2 regions of the Bacillus sp. FAU20 genome follow, and region 2 is predicted to be linked to the other one. Evidence: riboswitches for the same ligand, from Rfam matches in the RefSeq annotation. Region 2 holds a riboswitch; the other holds the start of a gene.
The links. Region 2 has a riboswitch for S-adenosylmethionine ahead of AC0OM3_RS17485 (YezD family protein). Riboswitches for the same ligand answer to the same signal wherever they lie in the genome.
Positions count from the first base shown of each region.

Region 1: it holds a riboswitch for S-adenosylmethionine, as region 2 does, so the genes downstream of both, AC0OM3_RS25790 (methionine ABC transporter ATP-binding protein) here and AC0OM3_RS17485 (YezD family protein) in region 2, are expected to answer to the same signal.

Region 1 is NZ_JBVYHY010000027.1:6,388-14,638, reverse strand. It holds gene AC0OM3_RS25820 (MarR family winged helix-turn-helix transcriptional regulator) at 138-620, shown strand; gene AC0OM3_RS25815 (ArsA family ATPase) at 697-1,878, shown strand; gene AC0OM3_RS25810 (DUF3926 domain-containing protein) at 1,871-2,062, shown strand; gene AC0OM3_RS25805 (HXXEE domain-containing protein) at 2,125-2,589, shown strand; gene AC0OM3_RS25800 (MetQ/NlpA family ABC transporter substrate-binding protein) at 2,765-3,619, opposite strand; gene AC0OM3_RS25795 (methionine ABC transporter permease) at 3,641-4,306, opposite strand; gene AC0OM3_RS25790 (methionine ABC transporter ATP-binding protein) at 4,296-5,315, opposite strand; SAM riboswitch class I at 5,439-5,545, opposite strand; gene AC0OM3_RS25785 (cysteine hydrolase family protein) at 5,788-6,333, shown strand; gene pruA (L-glutamate gamma-semialdehyde dehydrogenase) at 6,605-8,152, opposite strand.
Region 2 is NZ_JBVYHY010000021.1:720,277-728,527, reverse strand. It holds gene pssA (CDP-diacylglycerol--serine O-phosphatidyltransferase) at 1-371, opposite strand, end outside; gene AC0OM3_RS17500 (LTA synthase family protein) at 560-2,446, opposite strand; gene AC0OM3_RS17495 (DUF3888 domain-containing protein) at 2,701-3,096, shown strand; lysine riboswitch at 3,186-3,367, shown strand; gene lysA (diaminopimelate decarboxylase) at 3,548-4,864, shown strand; SAM riboswitch class I at 4,980-5,088, shown strand; gene AC0OM3_RS17485 (YezD family protein) at 5,162-5,305, shown strand; gene AC0OM3_RS17480 (phosphoadenylyl-sulfate reductase) at 5,393-6,097, shown strand; gene sat (sulfate adenylyltransferase) at 6,137-7,273, shown strand; gene cysC (adenylyl-sulfate kinase) at 7,286-7,879, shown strand; gene AC0OM3_RS17465 (nitrite/sulfite reductase) at 7,891-8,251, shown strand, end outside.

The DNA.
Region 1 (8,251 bases), on a different contig from region 2:
ATCATAAAAGAATACTATTTTAAAGAAAGTTTTCTGCCTAATCTGAAAAAATAATTAAAATCATTGACAATTATTTCTATTCTACATAAAATAAAAATAAATATTACGAACCTCGAAATATACGGGAGTGGAATTAATTGTTGCAATATGAACATTTTTTAGACTTACTGCTAGATAACGCCAAGAAACTTTTCTATCCTGAAGAATGGGTAAGCCTAGATTTAACACTTTCTAAAACAGAAGTATTTTGTTTACTTTGGATGGAACGAAATACAGATATTACAATGACGAAAATTGCTGATCTTCTTGATATACCGATGAGTACAACAACGGGCGTTGTAAATCGTCTTGTAAAAAAGGGATATATTGAACGCTACCGTGATGAAAATGACCGACGTATTGTATTAATTCGGTTAACAGAAAACGGCGTAATGCTCGTTCAAGAATTAAAACAAAATGCGGCCCATTACTTTAGCTTAGTAACAGAAGCATTATCAGAAGAAGAAAAAGCATTCTTACTACAAATCTTCCAAAAAATCATGGATCACATCGCTACGTCACAGCAAAAAACAGAAGAAAAGATTTCTACACCTAAAATGAAAAACATTCCGATTGAATAAAACCCTATCTGGGTTTTTATTCAATCATTTACTTCGACACTCGTAATATTCGACATTCGAAACAAAGGGGATATGAATGATGAGAATTATCTTGTATACAGGTAAAGGCGGCGTAGGAAAAACTAGCATTTCAGCAGCAACAGCAATTCAAAGTGCGAAACAAGGATTAAAAACATTAGTAATGAGCACAGATCCTGCTCATAGTTTAGGAGATTCATTTGGTATAAAGCTATCTTCTGAGCCATTAGAAGTTCGTAAAAATTTGTGGGCACAAGAAATTAATACGATTTATGAGATGGAAAAAGGCTGGGGAAAATTACAGAAATATATTACACTACTCTTCACTTCCAAAGCAGCCGATGATATTACAACAGAAGAATTAACGATGTTTCCCGGTATGGAAGATTTAATTAGCCTACTTCGCGTACTCGATTATTATAAACAAAACACATATGATGTTATCATTATTGATTGTGCCCCAACAGGAGAAACATTAGCAATGCTAAGCTTTCCAGACATGCTCGGCTGGTGGATGGAAAAATTATTTCCTATTAAAAGAAAAGTTTTAAAAGTCGTTCGTCCTGTAGCTCAACCACTCCTTGGTGTCCCTCTTCCAACCGACGATATTATGGACGAATTAACAAGTACACTTGAACAGCTCGGAGAAATGAGAGATATTTTATCAAATCGAGAAGTAACAAGTATCCGCATCGTTGTAAATCCTGAAAAAATGGTCATTAAGGAAGCCCAGCGCAGCTTTACTTATTTGAATTTATACGATTATAACGTAGATGCCATTATGATTAACCGCGTCATCCCTAACACTGTCACCGATCCTTATTTTCAGGCATGGAAAGATGCACAGAAGAAATATAAAACATTAATTCAAGATAGTTTTCAACCCCTTCCTATTTACGAAGCTCCAATGTTTGAACAAGAAGTTGTTGGTTTGTCTATGTTAGAACGTGTAGGAGATTCTTTATTTAAAACTGATCATTCCCCTACAGAAGTGAAATTTAACGGGCGCACTCAATATGTAAAAAAGGATGGCGATGAGTATATTTTCGTTCTGTCCATTCCCTTCTCAAACAAAAGTGAACTTTCCTTAAATCAAAAAGGTGATGAACTTATTATTCGAGCGGGTTCTGTTAAACGGAACATCACGTTACCAAAAACATTAACACACCTTTCTATTCAAGGAGCAAAATTTGATGAAGATGTACTAAATATTCGGTTTGGAGGTGTAGTCCATGCATGAGGAATTACTACGAAGGGTAATTCGTACAAAAGTAAAAGTCGGGATGCATATATTAGAAGAGCTACCTAATCCAATCCAGCAATCCGCTAAGCAAATATTAAATATTTTACAAGAGGAACTAGCTGCTTATTCGATAGAACGAGAGCATCATGAAGTTAATTTAAAAAATATCATAATTGATTAACTATCTCTGTATAGATGGCCTTTTTTTAGGCTTTCTATACTTTATTGGAGTGATGTAAATTGATGAAAAAACATTCCACTACTATACTCTGGATTATTCCCTTATTATTTTTCATTCATAACCTTGAAGAAGCTTTCCAAATGCCACAATACCTTGCTAATCAATTTTCAATCCGTCTTATAACTAGCCAACAATTTTTCATTGCCATTTCCGTATTAACAATCTTTGTATTACTTATCGTCTTTCTATATCAACTTAACTTCTTGTCTTCTATATGCTGGATTATTTTTATACAAGGGGCCATCTTCTTCAACTCTGTTCAACATATTATTTTGTTTTTCATTTATCGCTCCTATAACCCCGGCGTAATATCCGCATTTTTCATTACTCTCTTTTCTATTTTCTTTTTTTTATCAAAAAAACACTTAATTCATCAAAAGCAATTCGTAATTACACTCCTTTTCAGCTTATTTTCTTATCCCATTATAATTTGGATTACCTTACTACTCGCTAGCTGCTTTCAGTAATAAAAAAAGACCAGGAAAACTCCTGGTCTATTACTCTACTTAACAAACATTGGATTCTATATTATACAGAATTGGAAGGTACAGAATTATGGTTTGTTTTGTTTGTTAAGTAGATTATATGTTGAACGAACTAACAGCGGAGGGGTTCCTTCTGTTAGTCCATTAAACCCAATGATTATTTTACGATTTTTTCAAGCTCCTCAAGTGAAAGATCTACTGAAATGGAACCATCATTTGTTTCTTTCTTAATTGCATCTGTTACTTCTTTTGAATGGTATAATTCAATTACTTTTTTCAGTGTTGGATCATCTTTATCTTTCGTACGAGCTGCGAAAATATTAATATAAGGCTTCGCATTTTCATTCTTTGGATCTTCTAAGAAAATAGGATCCTTCGCTGGATCTAATCCAGCTTGACCAGCAACACCGTTATTAATAACTGATGCCGCTACATCTTTTAACACACGAGGTGTTTGCTGTGCGATAACCGGTGTAATTTTTAATTTCTTCGGATTTTCAGCAATACCACTTGGATCTCCAAATAGACCAAAGTCTTTTTTAAGCTTTAATAATCCAGCTGCATCAAGAAGTTTTAATGCCCGTGCTTGGTTCGTTGGATCGTTTGGAATTGCAATTTCTGAACCATCTGGGATTTCATTTGCTTTCTTATATTTTTCAGAGTATAAACCCATTGGCGCAATTTGCGTTGTACCAACAGCTGTAATATCTAACTTATGCTCTTTTTTAAATTGCTCTAAGAAAGCAATATGCTGGAATGAGTTTAGTTCAATATCTCCATCAGCTAGCGCCTTATTTGGCGTTGTGTAATCAGAGAACTCAACCAGTTTAATTTTAATTCCTTCTTTTTCAGCTTTCCTCTTCAAAATTTCCCAAGCGTCTCCATCCGTTCCAGTTACACCAACGCGAACTACTTTTTCTTTAGCTCCTGCCCCTATGTCTCCACTTGAACAGCCACTTAACGCTGAAACTCCTACAATCGCTGATAATGCAAATGCTAAAATTTTCTTCATTTTCTTTTACCCTCTTCCTTTTTATGATCTGCGTAAAAAGACTTTCGCAAAGTAGTTTCCTAAATTTTGAGCTACCTGTACAAGAATGATAAGTAAAACGACCGTTACGAACATAACTGATGTATCAAAACGTTGATAACCATATGTCATCGCTAAATCACCAAGACCGCCACCACCGACAAGCCCAGCAACTGCAGAAAATTCAATTAAACCAACTGTCATAAATGTAACCCCTAAGATCAATGGCGCTAACGCTTCTGGCACAAGAATTTCAAAAACAATTCTAATTGGCGAAGCCCCCATTGCTTGAGCTGCTTCAATGACTCCCTTTGGAACAGAAACAAGATTTGTTTCAACCATTCTAGCAATGCCGATTGATGCAACTAACGTCATTGGGAAGATTGCTGCTGCTGTTCCAATCGTCGTTCCGATAACACTTCTTGTTAGTGGGCTTAAAGCTACTAAAAAGATAATGAATGGAACCGGACGAATTGTATTAATAATGATATTAAGAATAGAAAAGACCCATTTATTTTCTAAAAAGTTTCCTTTTCTCGTTACATATAATAGTAAACCTAGGGGTATACCAAGAATTGTAGCGAATATAAGGGTTACAATTACCATTAAGAGGGTATCCCCCGTCGCATCTAGTATGCGCGGCCAAAATATACTCCAATCAACTCGCATGAGCTTCTACCTCCTTCAGCTGCACTTGCAGTCTTAGATGTTGTAATGCTTTTTGAATTTCCCTCTGCTCACCTTGCAACTCTACAAGAAGATTTCCAAATAGCACATTTTGAAGTTCAATAATATTTCCGTACAGTACATTTACATCGACGTTATAGTTTTTTGCGATATATGATAGTACCGGCTGTCCTGTCTCCTCACCAGTAAATGTTAGACGATAAATTTGACCACCATTTTGAATTTTCGCTAGAACACTTTCCGGTAAATGATCATTAATGACAGAACGTACAAAGTTTTGAGTCGTCTTTGTTTTTGGTTGCGTGAAAACATCAAACAGTTTTCCTTCTTCAATAACTTTTCCTTTCTCCATTACAGCTACACGGTGACAAATTTCTTTCACAACATGCATTTCATGTGTAATAAGAAGAATTGTTAAATTGTATTCTCTATTTACTTTCTTTAATAAGTTTAGAATTTCTGTCGTTGTTTCTGGATCTAAGGCTGATGTTGCCTCATCACATATAAGAATATCTGGCGATGTCGCAAGTGCTCTAGCAATGCCCACACGCTGCTTTTGTCCACCTGATAGCTGCTCTGGGTAATAGTTTGCTTTATCTTCTAACCCTACAAACTTCAGCAGTTCATTTACTCTTTCTTTTATCTCATTCTTTGGTACTTTCGCTAACTTTAATGGATAAGCAATATTTCCAAATACTGTTCTTGAATTAAATAAATTAAAACTTTGAAAAATCATTCCAATTCTTTGTCTCAGTTTACGTAATTCTTTCGTGGATAATGATGTAATATCTTTATCATCTATTGAAATCGTTCCTGCCGTCGGTCTCTCTAACATATTTACTAAGCGTAATAACGTACTCTTTCCAGCGCCACTAAAACCAATAATGCCAAAAATTTCGCCTTTCTCAACTGATAATGTTACATCCTCCACCGCATGAACAGATTGCCCAGCTGATTCATACACTTTACTTACATTGTTAAAAGAGATCATTTTTTCCCCTCCTATATGCTGTAAAAACTTGAAGCAGAGCTTTCGAGGTAAAATAAAAAGTGCCCTCCTTCTTATCAACCATAAAGATAAGAAGGAGAGCACTTATATGTACTCGTTCACATCTTCTCATCTTCCAAGCCTTTATATGGCTTGCTGGAGTTAGCACGGTATTAAAAAAACCCGTTGCTGAGGTATCGTAGGGCCAGTCCCTCCACCTCTCTGGATAAGAATGTATCGATTTAATTGTCGTTTAATTAATTCTCATTATAGAACTCAGAATAATAAGAGTCAATACATTTTTTAGAAAAATATTAATTATTCCTTTATTAAAATTTTCAGATGAAAATTCATGAGAAAATAGTAACTTTCAAGGTTATTTAAAATTCTTTTTCCTCATATTTTTAAACAGGAGAATCCTCTCTACGAATTGAATAAATTTATTTGAATATGAAACTCGGAGGAAGATAAATATATGAAAACAGCTCTTTTACTCGTCGATATTCAAAACGATTATTTTCCAAATGGAAAGATGGAATTGCGTAATCCAGTAGAAGCAAGCGAATATGCTAATCAGTTATTACAACACTTTAGAACAAACAACGAACCTATTTTTCATATCCAACACGTAGCTATAAAAGATGACGCTACTTTTTTCCTACCTAATACAGAAGGTGTACATATTCACGAAAGCGTACGTCCACTTAGAGAAGAAACAGTTATAGTCAAACATTATCCAAATAGCTTCCGAGAAACTAATCTTCTAGAGCAATTAAAACGTTTAGATATTGAACATGTCGTTGTATGCGGGATGATGACTCATATGTGTATTGATGCTACAGTAAGGGCTGCATTCGATTTTGACTTTCAATGTACCGTTATACATGATGCTTGTGCTACAAAAGACCTTTCTTTTAAGAACGCTACTATACCAGCTGTTTATATTCACAATACAATTTTAGCTAGTTTAAATGGTGTATATGCAAATGTAATAAGCACGAAAGAATTTTTAGCTACATAAAAAAAACACTCCTTTCAGTGAGCAAAACCGAAAGGAGTGTTCCTTGTCGAACCATAGATTTTCTTTCAAATTGTATTATACAGGAAATTCTCAAAATGAATACTAAAAAAAATGACTAATAAGTCAACTTTTCTCATCATTTTATTTCTGTTCACATGTTTATCCCGCTATTAATAGGTTTTAGCTCATTCCTTTCGAACGATAGTAATATATAGGATTTCAATTTTAAAAGGAGCTCTTCACATTCTGTGAAGAGCTCCTCTACTATTTCTTATAAAGTTTCAGAAGTAGTTTTTGCTTGCATGTGAAGTGCTAAGTAATCAGGTCCACCAGCTTTAGAGTCTGTACCAGACATGTTAAAGCCACCGAATGGTTGGTATCCTACGATTGCACCAGTACATCCACGGTTGAAGTATAAGTTACCTACGTGGAAGTCTTCACGTGCTTTTTCAATATGGTCACGGTTGTTAGAGATAACTGCTCCTGTTAAACCGTATTCTGTATTATTTGCAATTGCAAGTGCATGATCGAAGTCTTTCGCTTTACAGAATGCTACTACTGGTCCGAAGATTTCTTCTTTCATTAAGCGAGCATCTTCTGCAACGTCGGCAACGATTGTTGGTTGGATGAACCAGCCTTTAGAATCGTCTCCTTCGCCACCTGCTAAGATTCTACCTTCTTCTTTACCAATTGCAACATAGCTCATTACTTTATCGAATGCAGCTTGGTCATTAACAGGACCCATGTTTGTACCTAATACTGCTGGGTTAGCAACTGTTAATTCTTTTGTTAATTCAACAGCACGATTTAATACGTGATCGTATACATCTTCATGGATTACTGCACGAGAACATGCAGAACATTTTTGTCCTGAGAATCCGAATGCTGATGCAACGATAGACTTAGCTGCTAATTCAAGATCTGCTTCTTTATCAACAACGATTGTATCTTTACCGCCCATTTCAGCGATAACGCGTTTTAACCAAATTTGTCCTGGGTTTACTTTCGCTGCACGCTCATAGATACGGATACCTACATCACGAGATCCCGTGAAGCTTACGAAACGTGTACGAGGATGATCTACTAAGTAGTCACCAACTTCAGAACCGTTACCTGGAACGAAGTTTACTACGCCAGCTGGTAATCCAGCTTCTTCCAATACTTCCATAAATTTCGCTGCTACTACAGGAGTTGTACTAGCTGGTTTTAGTAATACTGTGTTACCAGAAACTAAAGCAGCTGTTGTCATACCTGCCATAATTGCGAATGGGAAGTTCCAAGGAGAAATGATAACACCTACTCCTAATGGAATGTAAGAGAAACGATTATATTCAATTGGACGGCTTTCTACTGGAATACCGTCTTTTAATTTTAACATTTGACGACCATAATATTCCATAAAGTCGATTGCTTCTGCTGTATCAGCATCTGCCTCATTCCATGGCTTACCTGCTTCTTTTACAAGAATAGCAGAGAATTCATGTTTTCTGCGACGAACGATTGCTGCAGCACGGAATAAAATGTCTGCACGCATTTCTGGCTTTGATTTTCTCCAAGTTTGGAATGTTTCATCCGCTACTTGCATTGCTTTTTCAGCTAACTCACGGCTTGCTTTTGAAACACGACCAACAAGTTCCTCTTTATTTGCAGGGTTTACAGAAACAATTTTGTCTTCTGTAGTGATTTTTTCTCCCCCAATAATTAATGGATAGTCTTGTCCAAGATAAGATTCTACTTTCTTTAAACCTTCTTCAAACGCTAATTTGTTAGCCTCCACTGAAAAATCTGTAAATGGCTCATGTTTGTATGCTACTACCATTCTTTTTAGCCTCCCCTTAGAAAAACGTTTACATTTTACAACATTATTCTACACGATAATTTAGATTTATTCAAATATTCCTAGACTTATATTTTAAAA
Region 2 (8,251 bases):
GTGAAATATTTCATTGAAGTAGAAGATGGTGTTACATTAAATCGTGCTAAACGATATGCTCCGAAAAGAGGGAATAATCCCGCTATGTATAATCCGATGATTCCGTAGTTTGAGAAAGATGTGTAATACATTAAAACAGCTGGTGCTGCACCAAATGTTACGACATCTGCAAGCGAGTCGAGCTCTTTTCCCATTTGTGAATCAACACGTAATAAACGAGCAACACGACCATCAAGACTATCTAACATCATCCCGATAAGTACTAAAATAGCAGCTGATTTATAATATCCTAAAGATGCATAGCCGATTGATAAAAATCCGCTATATAAATTTCCGAGCGTAAATAAGTTTGGAATAGCTGCTCTATACAAAATCTGATCCCTTGCTTTCTGTAATAAATTCTTAATTAGTGTATGAAAGTTTACTTATTTTATCATACCATAAATTTATTCCTCATACGAAAGAAATTACCAATTTGTGAAAGATTTCATAGAAGGATGGTTTGAAAATTAAGTGAAAATAAAAAGAGGAAGCAACTTGTATAAAGTTGCTTCCTTTACTATTCAAATTTCGTTGTCATCGTTCCGGTTTTATATCGATTATTAGGATCGAAGCGTAACAAATCTCCATAAATTAATTTATCGGAGAGTTTTAATTCTGTTTTTGCTTTTTCAATATACGGCTGACATAGCGCCATGTCAGCTTCTTCACCTGTACTTCTTTTGTAGCACATATTTTTTGTATAAACATACTCTTCAGAAACAAAGCTACCATCACGCATTACCATAAGCGGATCTTTCTCTTTAATAAATAAGTCAGTTCCAAATTCAACGGATTTATTTGTTTTAATACCAAGTAAATGAAAGAGCGTTGGCTTAATATCAATTTGACCGGATACTTTAAAAACAACTTTTCCTTCTTGGCCAGGCACATGAATAATAAGAGGGACTCGTTGTAATTGCATAGAATCGAATGGTGTAATAGTATCTTTTCCTAGGAACTGTGCAATAGCTGCGTTATGGTTTTCGGAAATACCGTAATGATCACCATAGATGACAATAACGGAATTATCATACAATCCTTCTTCTTTTAATTGTTTAATAAATAATTTAAGAGCTTCATCTGTGTAACGAACAGTTGGGAAGTAGCGGTTTACAACACCACTTTCCGAGTTGAATTCATCAACATATTGATCTTCCGGATTTAGAAGAAACGGAAAATGATTTGTTAATGTAATAAATTTTGTATAGAACGGTTGCGGTAAAGATTTTAACTTTGGAATAGATTGTTCAAAGAACTCTTTATCTTTTAATCCCCAACCGACAGACATTTGCTCCGTTCCTGCGTAATCATTTAAATTAAAGTAACGATCATATCCAAGCGCAGGATACATTACATCCCGATTCCAAAACGTTTTATCATTTGAATGGAAGACAGCAGAAGAATATCCGTATTTCTTTAATTGTTCTGGTGTCGCTGTGTATTCATTTGTTGCATGAGTAAAGAATACAGAACCACGATCTAGCGGATAAAGTGAGTTTTCAACGATAAATTCAGCATCAGAAGTTTTACCTTGTCCAGTTTGATGATAGAAGTTATCGAAATAGAAACTATCCTTAATAAATTCATTTAAAAATGGTGTAATTTCTTTTCCATTTATTTTTTTATTAATAACAAAGCTTTGTGTAGATTCCATTGAAATTAAAATTACATTTTTACCTTTTGCAGCTCCAAATAAGTTTTTATCAACTTGTTTGTCTTTTGAGTCTGTATAGTTTTTAATTTCAGAAAACCCATCCCCACTTGCAAATACACGCTCAGCTGAAGACTTGGATTGAAGCGTAATATCAAATAGATGATATGTGTATAAACCTAAATTCTTCACGACAGTTTGACGGTCAAATGAGCGTGAGAACATTTGTGGTTTATAAATAACTGATACAACAATTTGTAGTGCTAATAAAGCTGTTACACCGCTAAAGAAAGTTCGCTTCTCTGAGCGGGAAAGTGGTGTTTTGTCGCCAAATGATGGGAATTTACGCGAAATAAACATTAAAATAATTGCATCTGCAAATAAAAGTAATGTTTTGTACGTAAAGAGTTCTTTTATACTTGTCCCTAAATCAGCCATATTGTTTGTTTGGAATAAAACCGGGAAAGTAACGAAATCGTTATAGAACCCATAAAACATTGCGTTTCCAAATAAAATAAATGACAGTATAAAACTGATTCCAATTATAATTCGGTTTCGGTGCTTAGATGCAAGTAAAGCTAAGCCGAAAAATAAAAGTAACGCAGCTAGTGGATTGATAAAAAGCATGAATTCTTCAAAGAAATTATCAATTTTAATATCAAATGCTAGCTTGTACACAATATATGTTTTAATCCATAGTAAAACGACTGCAACGAGTGCAAATCGCAGTTTTGGAAACAGATGTTGTAGCATAATATACTCCTCTCCTAAAAAGCATGACAGTTCTTGAGAGTCAGTTTGCTTAACGACTCATTTTATATATACGAACAGTCCTTTGTTATTATGATTATTATACTATGAGTATCATTATACGAAAATAAAAGAAGGTTGTGGGCTTTTTTATAATAATCGAGTAGAAAAAGAGTGGTGGGAGACAATAAAACAGAATTTCTATGTATGATAATTATCGTACGCAGAAAGAATCGCGTGATAATACGGAGGTTATAATGCGAAAATTATTATGTTTTATAGCATGCAGTAGTGTTGTACTTTTTACTTCACCGAGTGTGTCGGTAGCCCAATATGATCCACCTCTTATGGAAGATGCACTTTATTCTGTTTTATTTCCAAAAATAAATAAAGCAATTGAAAAACAATATGGAAGTTTGAAACCTTATCAATGTCCTAAAATTATTAGTTTGAAAAAAGTGTATAGCGGTACATATTTATTTCAAGCAAGTATTGAAGTTACAAAGTATGAACGTGTTGCTGGGAAAATTGCTCCACCATTTGAGAAGGTAACGATTACATTTAATAACGAAGAAGGCGAATGGGAAGTGACAAAGATTTCAGTAAAGCGCTTACCAAACGATACCAAACTAAACTGCAAAAAAACAATATAAAAAATTGTTTGACAAATAAAATGGTCCTTTGGTATTGTTAATAGCAACAATTAGATGTTTGAAAATTAAATAGACTTACCTCATCTACTCTCAAAGGTAGAGGCCGCGATAGGAAAGAGTAAGCTATGGGAGATTTAATGGAATCTGTGATCATAGGTTGAAAGGGACTATTGCCGAAATATAAGAATAACCATCTTATTCATATATTGGGACTGCATTGAATAAATGTAGTACTGTCATAAGATTTATTTTATGGAGAGCTATTTGGAGATGTTGATGCGGTTTCTTATTTTGAGGAGATAACAACTCGTTTATTTTTTCAATATATATTTTTCCTAATAAGAAACGCGTGTGAACATTGTTCCGCGCGTTTTTTGTCTATCTAAAAGCGTGCTGCAATGAATAGAAGATTGGGGTTATGAGTTTTAGAGGAAATAAGGGAGGAATTTAAATGTATTTACACGGCACAAGCCGAATTAATGGGCAAGGACACTTAGAAATTGGAGGGTGCGATACGACGCAGCTAGCAAAGCAATACGGAACACCACTTTATGTATACGATGAAGAGTCTATTCGAGGAAAATGCCGAGCGTTTCATCGTGCTTTTAAAGAAAGTGGTTTCTCTTATCAAGTAGCATATGCAAGTAAGGCGTTCTTGTGCATGGAGATGTGCCGAGTAGCTCGTGAAGAGAATATGTCATTAGACGTTGTTTCTGGGGGAGAATTATATACTGCGCTCCAAGCAGGATTTCCAGCATCACGTATTCATTTTCATGGAAATAATAAAACAGAAGAAGAGATAGTGATGGCTCTTCAGGCGAATATTGGTTGTTTTGTCGTAGATAATTTCTTTGAATTAGAAGTTTTACACGATTTAGCGATGCAACATGGAAAATTTGTGAACATATTAATTCGTGTAACGCCTGGAGTAGAGGCGCACACACATGAATATATTACAACAGGCCAAGATGATTCGAAATTTGGATTTGGCGTTTCAAACGGTCAAGCGATGCAGGCAATTGGATTTGCTTTACAAAAATCAAATTATAATGTGCTAGGGATTCATTCACATATCGGATCGCAAATATTTGAAACAGCTGGTTTTGTTCGAGCAATTGAAGTTCTTCGCCAATTTTTAGAAGAAGTGAGAGAGCAAACAAACTATGTAGTAAAAGTGCTAAATGTAGGCGGGGGATTTGGAATACGCTACACAGAGTCGGATACACCATTAACTCTTGAAACATATGTGCGAGCTGTAACAAGTGCAGTGAGAGAACAATTTACTGTATGTGAATATCCATTGCCAGAAATATGGATTGAACCAGGCCGTAGCATTGTAGGTGATGCTGGGACAACAATTTATACAGTTGGATCTGTGAAAGATATTCCTGGTATTCGGAAATATGTATCAGTCGATGGTGGAATGACAGATAATTTAAGACCTGCTTTATATAGTGCGCGTTATGAAGCAATGTTAGCGAATCGAGGGAATGATGAGAATGAGGAACTCGTTTCGATTGCTGGGAAATGCTGTGAGAGTGGAGATATGTTGATTTGGGATATTCATTTACCAAAAGTCGCTTCTGCTGATTTACTAGCAGTTTCCTGTACAGGAGCCTACGGGTATTCGATGGCGAATAATTACAATCGGATTCGAAGACCAGCCGTTGTCTTTGCAAAAGGCGGAACATCGCAAGTAGTTGTGGAACGCGAAACATATGAAAATATTATTGGGAACGATCGCATACGTATTAAAGAGCTTGTCTAAATAGGAAAAGGAGTTGTTCGAATGGGCAATTCCTTTTTTATAAAATAAAATAATTAAAATATATCGGAAAACTAGGATTGAAAAAAATCAGAATTGTGATAAAATACAAATACAAAGCTTATCAAGAGAAGCGGAGGGAACTGGCCCGAAGAAGCTCGGCAACCTGCTTATAGAAAGCAAGGTGCTAAATCCAGCAAAATGGGATCCATTTTGAAAGATAAGGTAAAATATATTACCGAACAGTCTTTTCGAAATGGGAAAGATTTTTTTTATGAATAAAAAGGGGGGGCTGTTCGCGTGAGTTTACGGGAACATTTTGATGAAGTATCCGAGAAGATTGAAGCGATGCTTGCTGATATGAAATATGGTTCAATTACAATTGTTGTGCAAGATGGAAAAGTAATTCAGTTAGAGAAAAGTGAAAAAGTACGTTTAAAGTGAAAAGCGCTGACTAGAAAAACTAGAGGCGGTTTTAACCTATTTTCATTAGGTTAAAACCGTCTTTTTGCTTTTACAGGGGGAAAAAACATGTTGACGTATGAAACGTGGGAAGAAAATGTTGTTTCGTTTTCGGAAGAAGATGAAACAAAAGGCGCGTTATCAGTATTAAATTGGGCTTATAAAGAATATAAAGATGAGGTTGTCTACGCATGTAGCTTTGGGGTGGAAGGTATGGTATTGCTGCACATTATAAACCAAGTAAATCCATCTGCTAAAGTTGTATTTTTGGATACAAATGTTCATTTTCAAGAAACGTATGAATTAATTCAAAAAGTGCGGGAACGATTTCCTTCATTGAATATTATAGAAAAACAGCCAGAACTTACACTTGATGAACAGGCGAAGTTGCATGGTGAAAAACTGTGGGAGAGCAATCCGAATCTTTGTTGTAAGATTAGAAAAATTTTACCTTTAGAAAAATCATTAGTCGTGGAAAAAGCATGGATATCGGGCTTAAGAAGGGAACAATCAGAAACACGTAAGCATACAAAGTTTATAAATCAAGATCATCGTTTTCAATCTATTAAAGTTTGTCCACTCATTCATTGGACGTGGAAAGAAGTTTGGCGATATGTATACAAACATAGCTTGCCGTATAACCCGTTGCATGATGTTGGCTATCCAAGTATTGGGTGTGAGAAATGTACGTTACCTGTAGGGGATGGTGGCGATTCAAGAGATGGTAGATGGGCTGGAAAAGTGAAAACTGAATGTGGTCTTCATTACCAATAAGATGAATCTTGAAATAAAGCTAAGAGAGGATATAGAAAAATGAGCATAGTAAACGAATTAGTAAACCGTATAGATGAGACATATGACGTATCACAAATTGAAAAAGAAATTAAATTAGACAATATTGCGTTAAGTGATTTAGAACTATTGGCGATAGGTGGATATAGCCCCCTTACTGGTTTTTTAGGGAAGGAAGATTATGATTCAGTTGTAGAAACGCTTCGTTTAGCAAATGGTAGTGTGTGGAGTATACCGATTACATTACCGGTAACAGAAAAAGTCGCAGAAAGCCTGAAGACTGGAGAGGAAGTAAAGCTTGTCAACAACGGAAATATATACGGTGTCATTCAAATAGAAGATATTTTTGTACCAGATAAAGAAAAAGAAGCGTTACTTGTATATAAAACAACGGATGAGGCTCATCCAGGAGTGAAAAAATTATATGAACGACCAAACGTTTACGTTGGAGGAACTATTATTCTAACAAAACGCTTTGAAAATAATCAATTTCCTTCTTATCATTTAGACCCAATTGAAACGAGGGAAGCATTTAAAAAACGTGGGTGGAAAACAGTGGTCGGATTTCAAACGAGAAACCCGGTACATCGTGCCCATGAGTATATTCAAAAATCTGCTCTTGAAATTGTAGATGGTCTCTTTTTAAATCCGCTCGTCGGAGAAACGAAATCGGATGATATTCCTGCTGATGTAAGAATGGAAAGCTATGAAGTACTTCTTCAAAACTATTATCCGAAAAATCGTGTCTTTTTAAGTGTATTTCCTGCTGCCATGCGTTACGCAGGACCAAGGGAAGCGATATTTCATGCGTTAGTAAGAAAGAATTTTGGATGTACCCACTTTATAGTAGGGCGTGATCATGCTGGAGTAGGAGATTATTACGGAACGTATGAAGCGCAAGAAATCTTCACAAATTTTACGATAGAAGAGTTAGGAATTACACCACTATTCTTTGAACATAGTTTTTACTGCACGAAATGTGAAGCGATGGCTTCAACGAAAACATGTCCGCACGGAAAAGAAGATCATGTTATTTTATCGGGTACGAAAGTAAGAGAATTATTAAGAAACGGTGAGATTCCGCCAAGTACATTTAGTCGTAAAGAAGTAGTGGAAGTGCTAATTAAAGGTTTGAAAAAAGAAGTAGTAACAGAATAGGGAGAGAACGAGATGGATACGAATATTACTTGGCACACAGCTTCGGTTTCAAAAGATGAGAGAAGAGTGAAGAATGGACATCATAGTTTTGTAATTTGGTTTACTGGTTTATCAGCTTCGGGTAAATCTACAGTAGCGAATGCGGTCGCTCGTAAACTTTTTGAAAAGAATATTGGAAATTATGTGCTGGATGGGGATAACATTCGCCACGGTTTAAATAAAGACTTAGGATTTTCTGAAAGTGATCGCATGGAAAATATAAGACGTATTGGCGAAGTGGCAAAGTTATTTGTAGATCAAGGAGCAGTTGTCCTTACAGCATTTATTTCACCATTTCGAGTAGACCGCAAACAAGTAAGAGATTTATTAGAGGCAGATGAATTTATTGAAATTTTTGTGAAGTGTCCGATTGAACAGTGTGAGAAACGTGATCCGAAAGGACTTTATAAAAAGGCAAGGAAAGGTGATATTAAGGATTTCACAGGTATTGATTCGCCTTATGAAGAGCCAGAGCAAGCGGAATTAATTGTAGAAACGCACAAATATTCTATTGAAGAATGTGCAGAACAAATCGTGAAGTACTTACAAGAGCGTAGTTTTATATAGGGGGATAAACAATGAGTTATGAAAAAGTATGGGCTAACAATGAAAAATTAAATCAGACCGAGAAAAATAAATTAGAAAAAGATGGCTTAGAAATTTTCAATGATATTCCTTACTATGCGGAAAATGGTTTCAAATCTATTCCGAAAGAAGAGTGGGATGCCTTTAAATGGGCAGGCTTGTATTTACAAAGACCGAAAGAAGCTGGTTATTTTATGATGCGGGTAAATATTCCGTCGGGGATTATTACAAATGCACAGGCAGAAGTACTTGCTTCTATCGCTGAAGATTATGGACGTGATGTAATAGATATTACGACGAGACAGGCGATTCAGTTTCACTGGTTAGAAATTCAGCAAATTCCAGATATTTTTA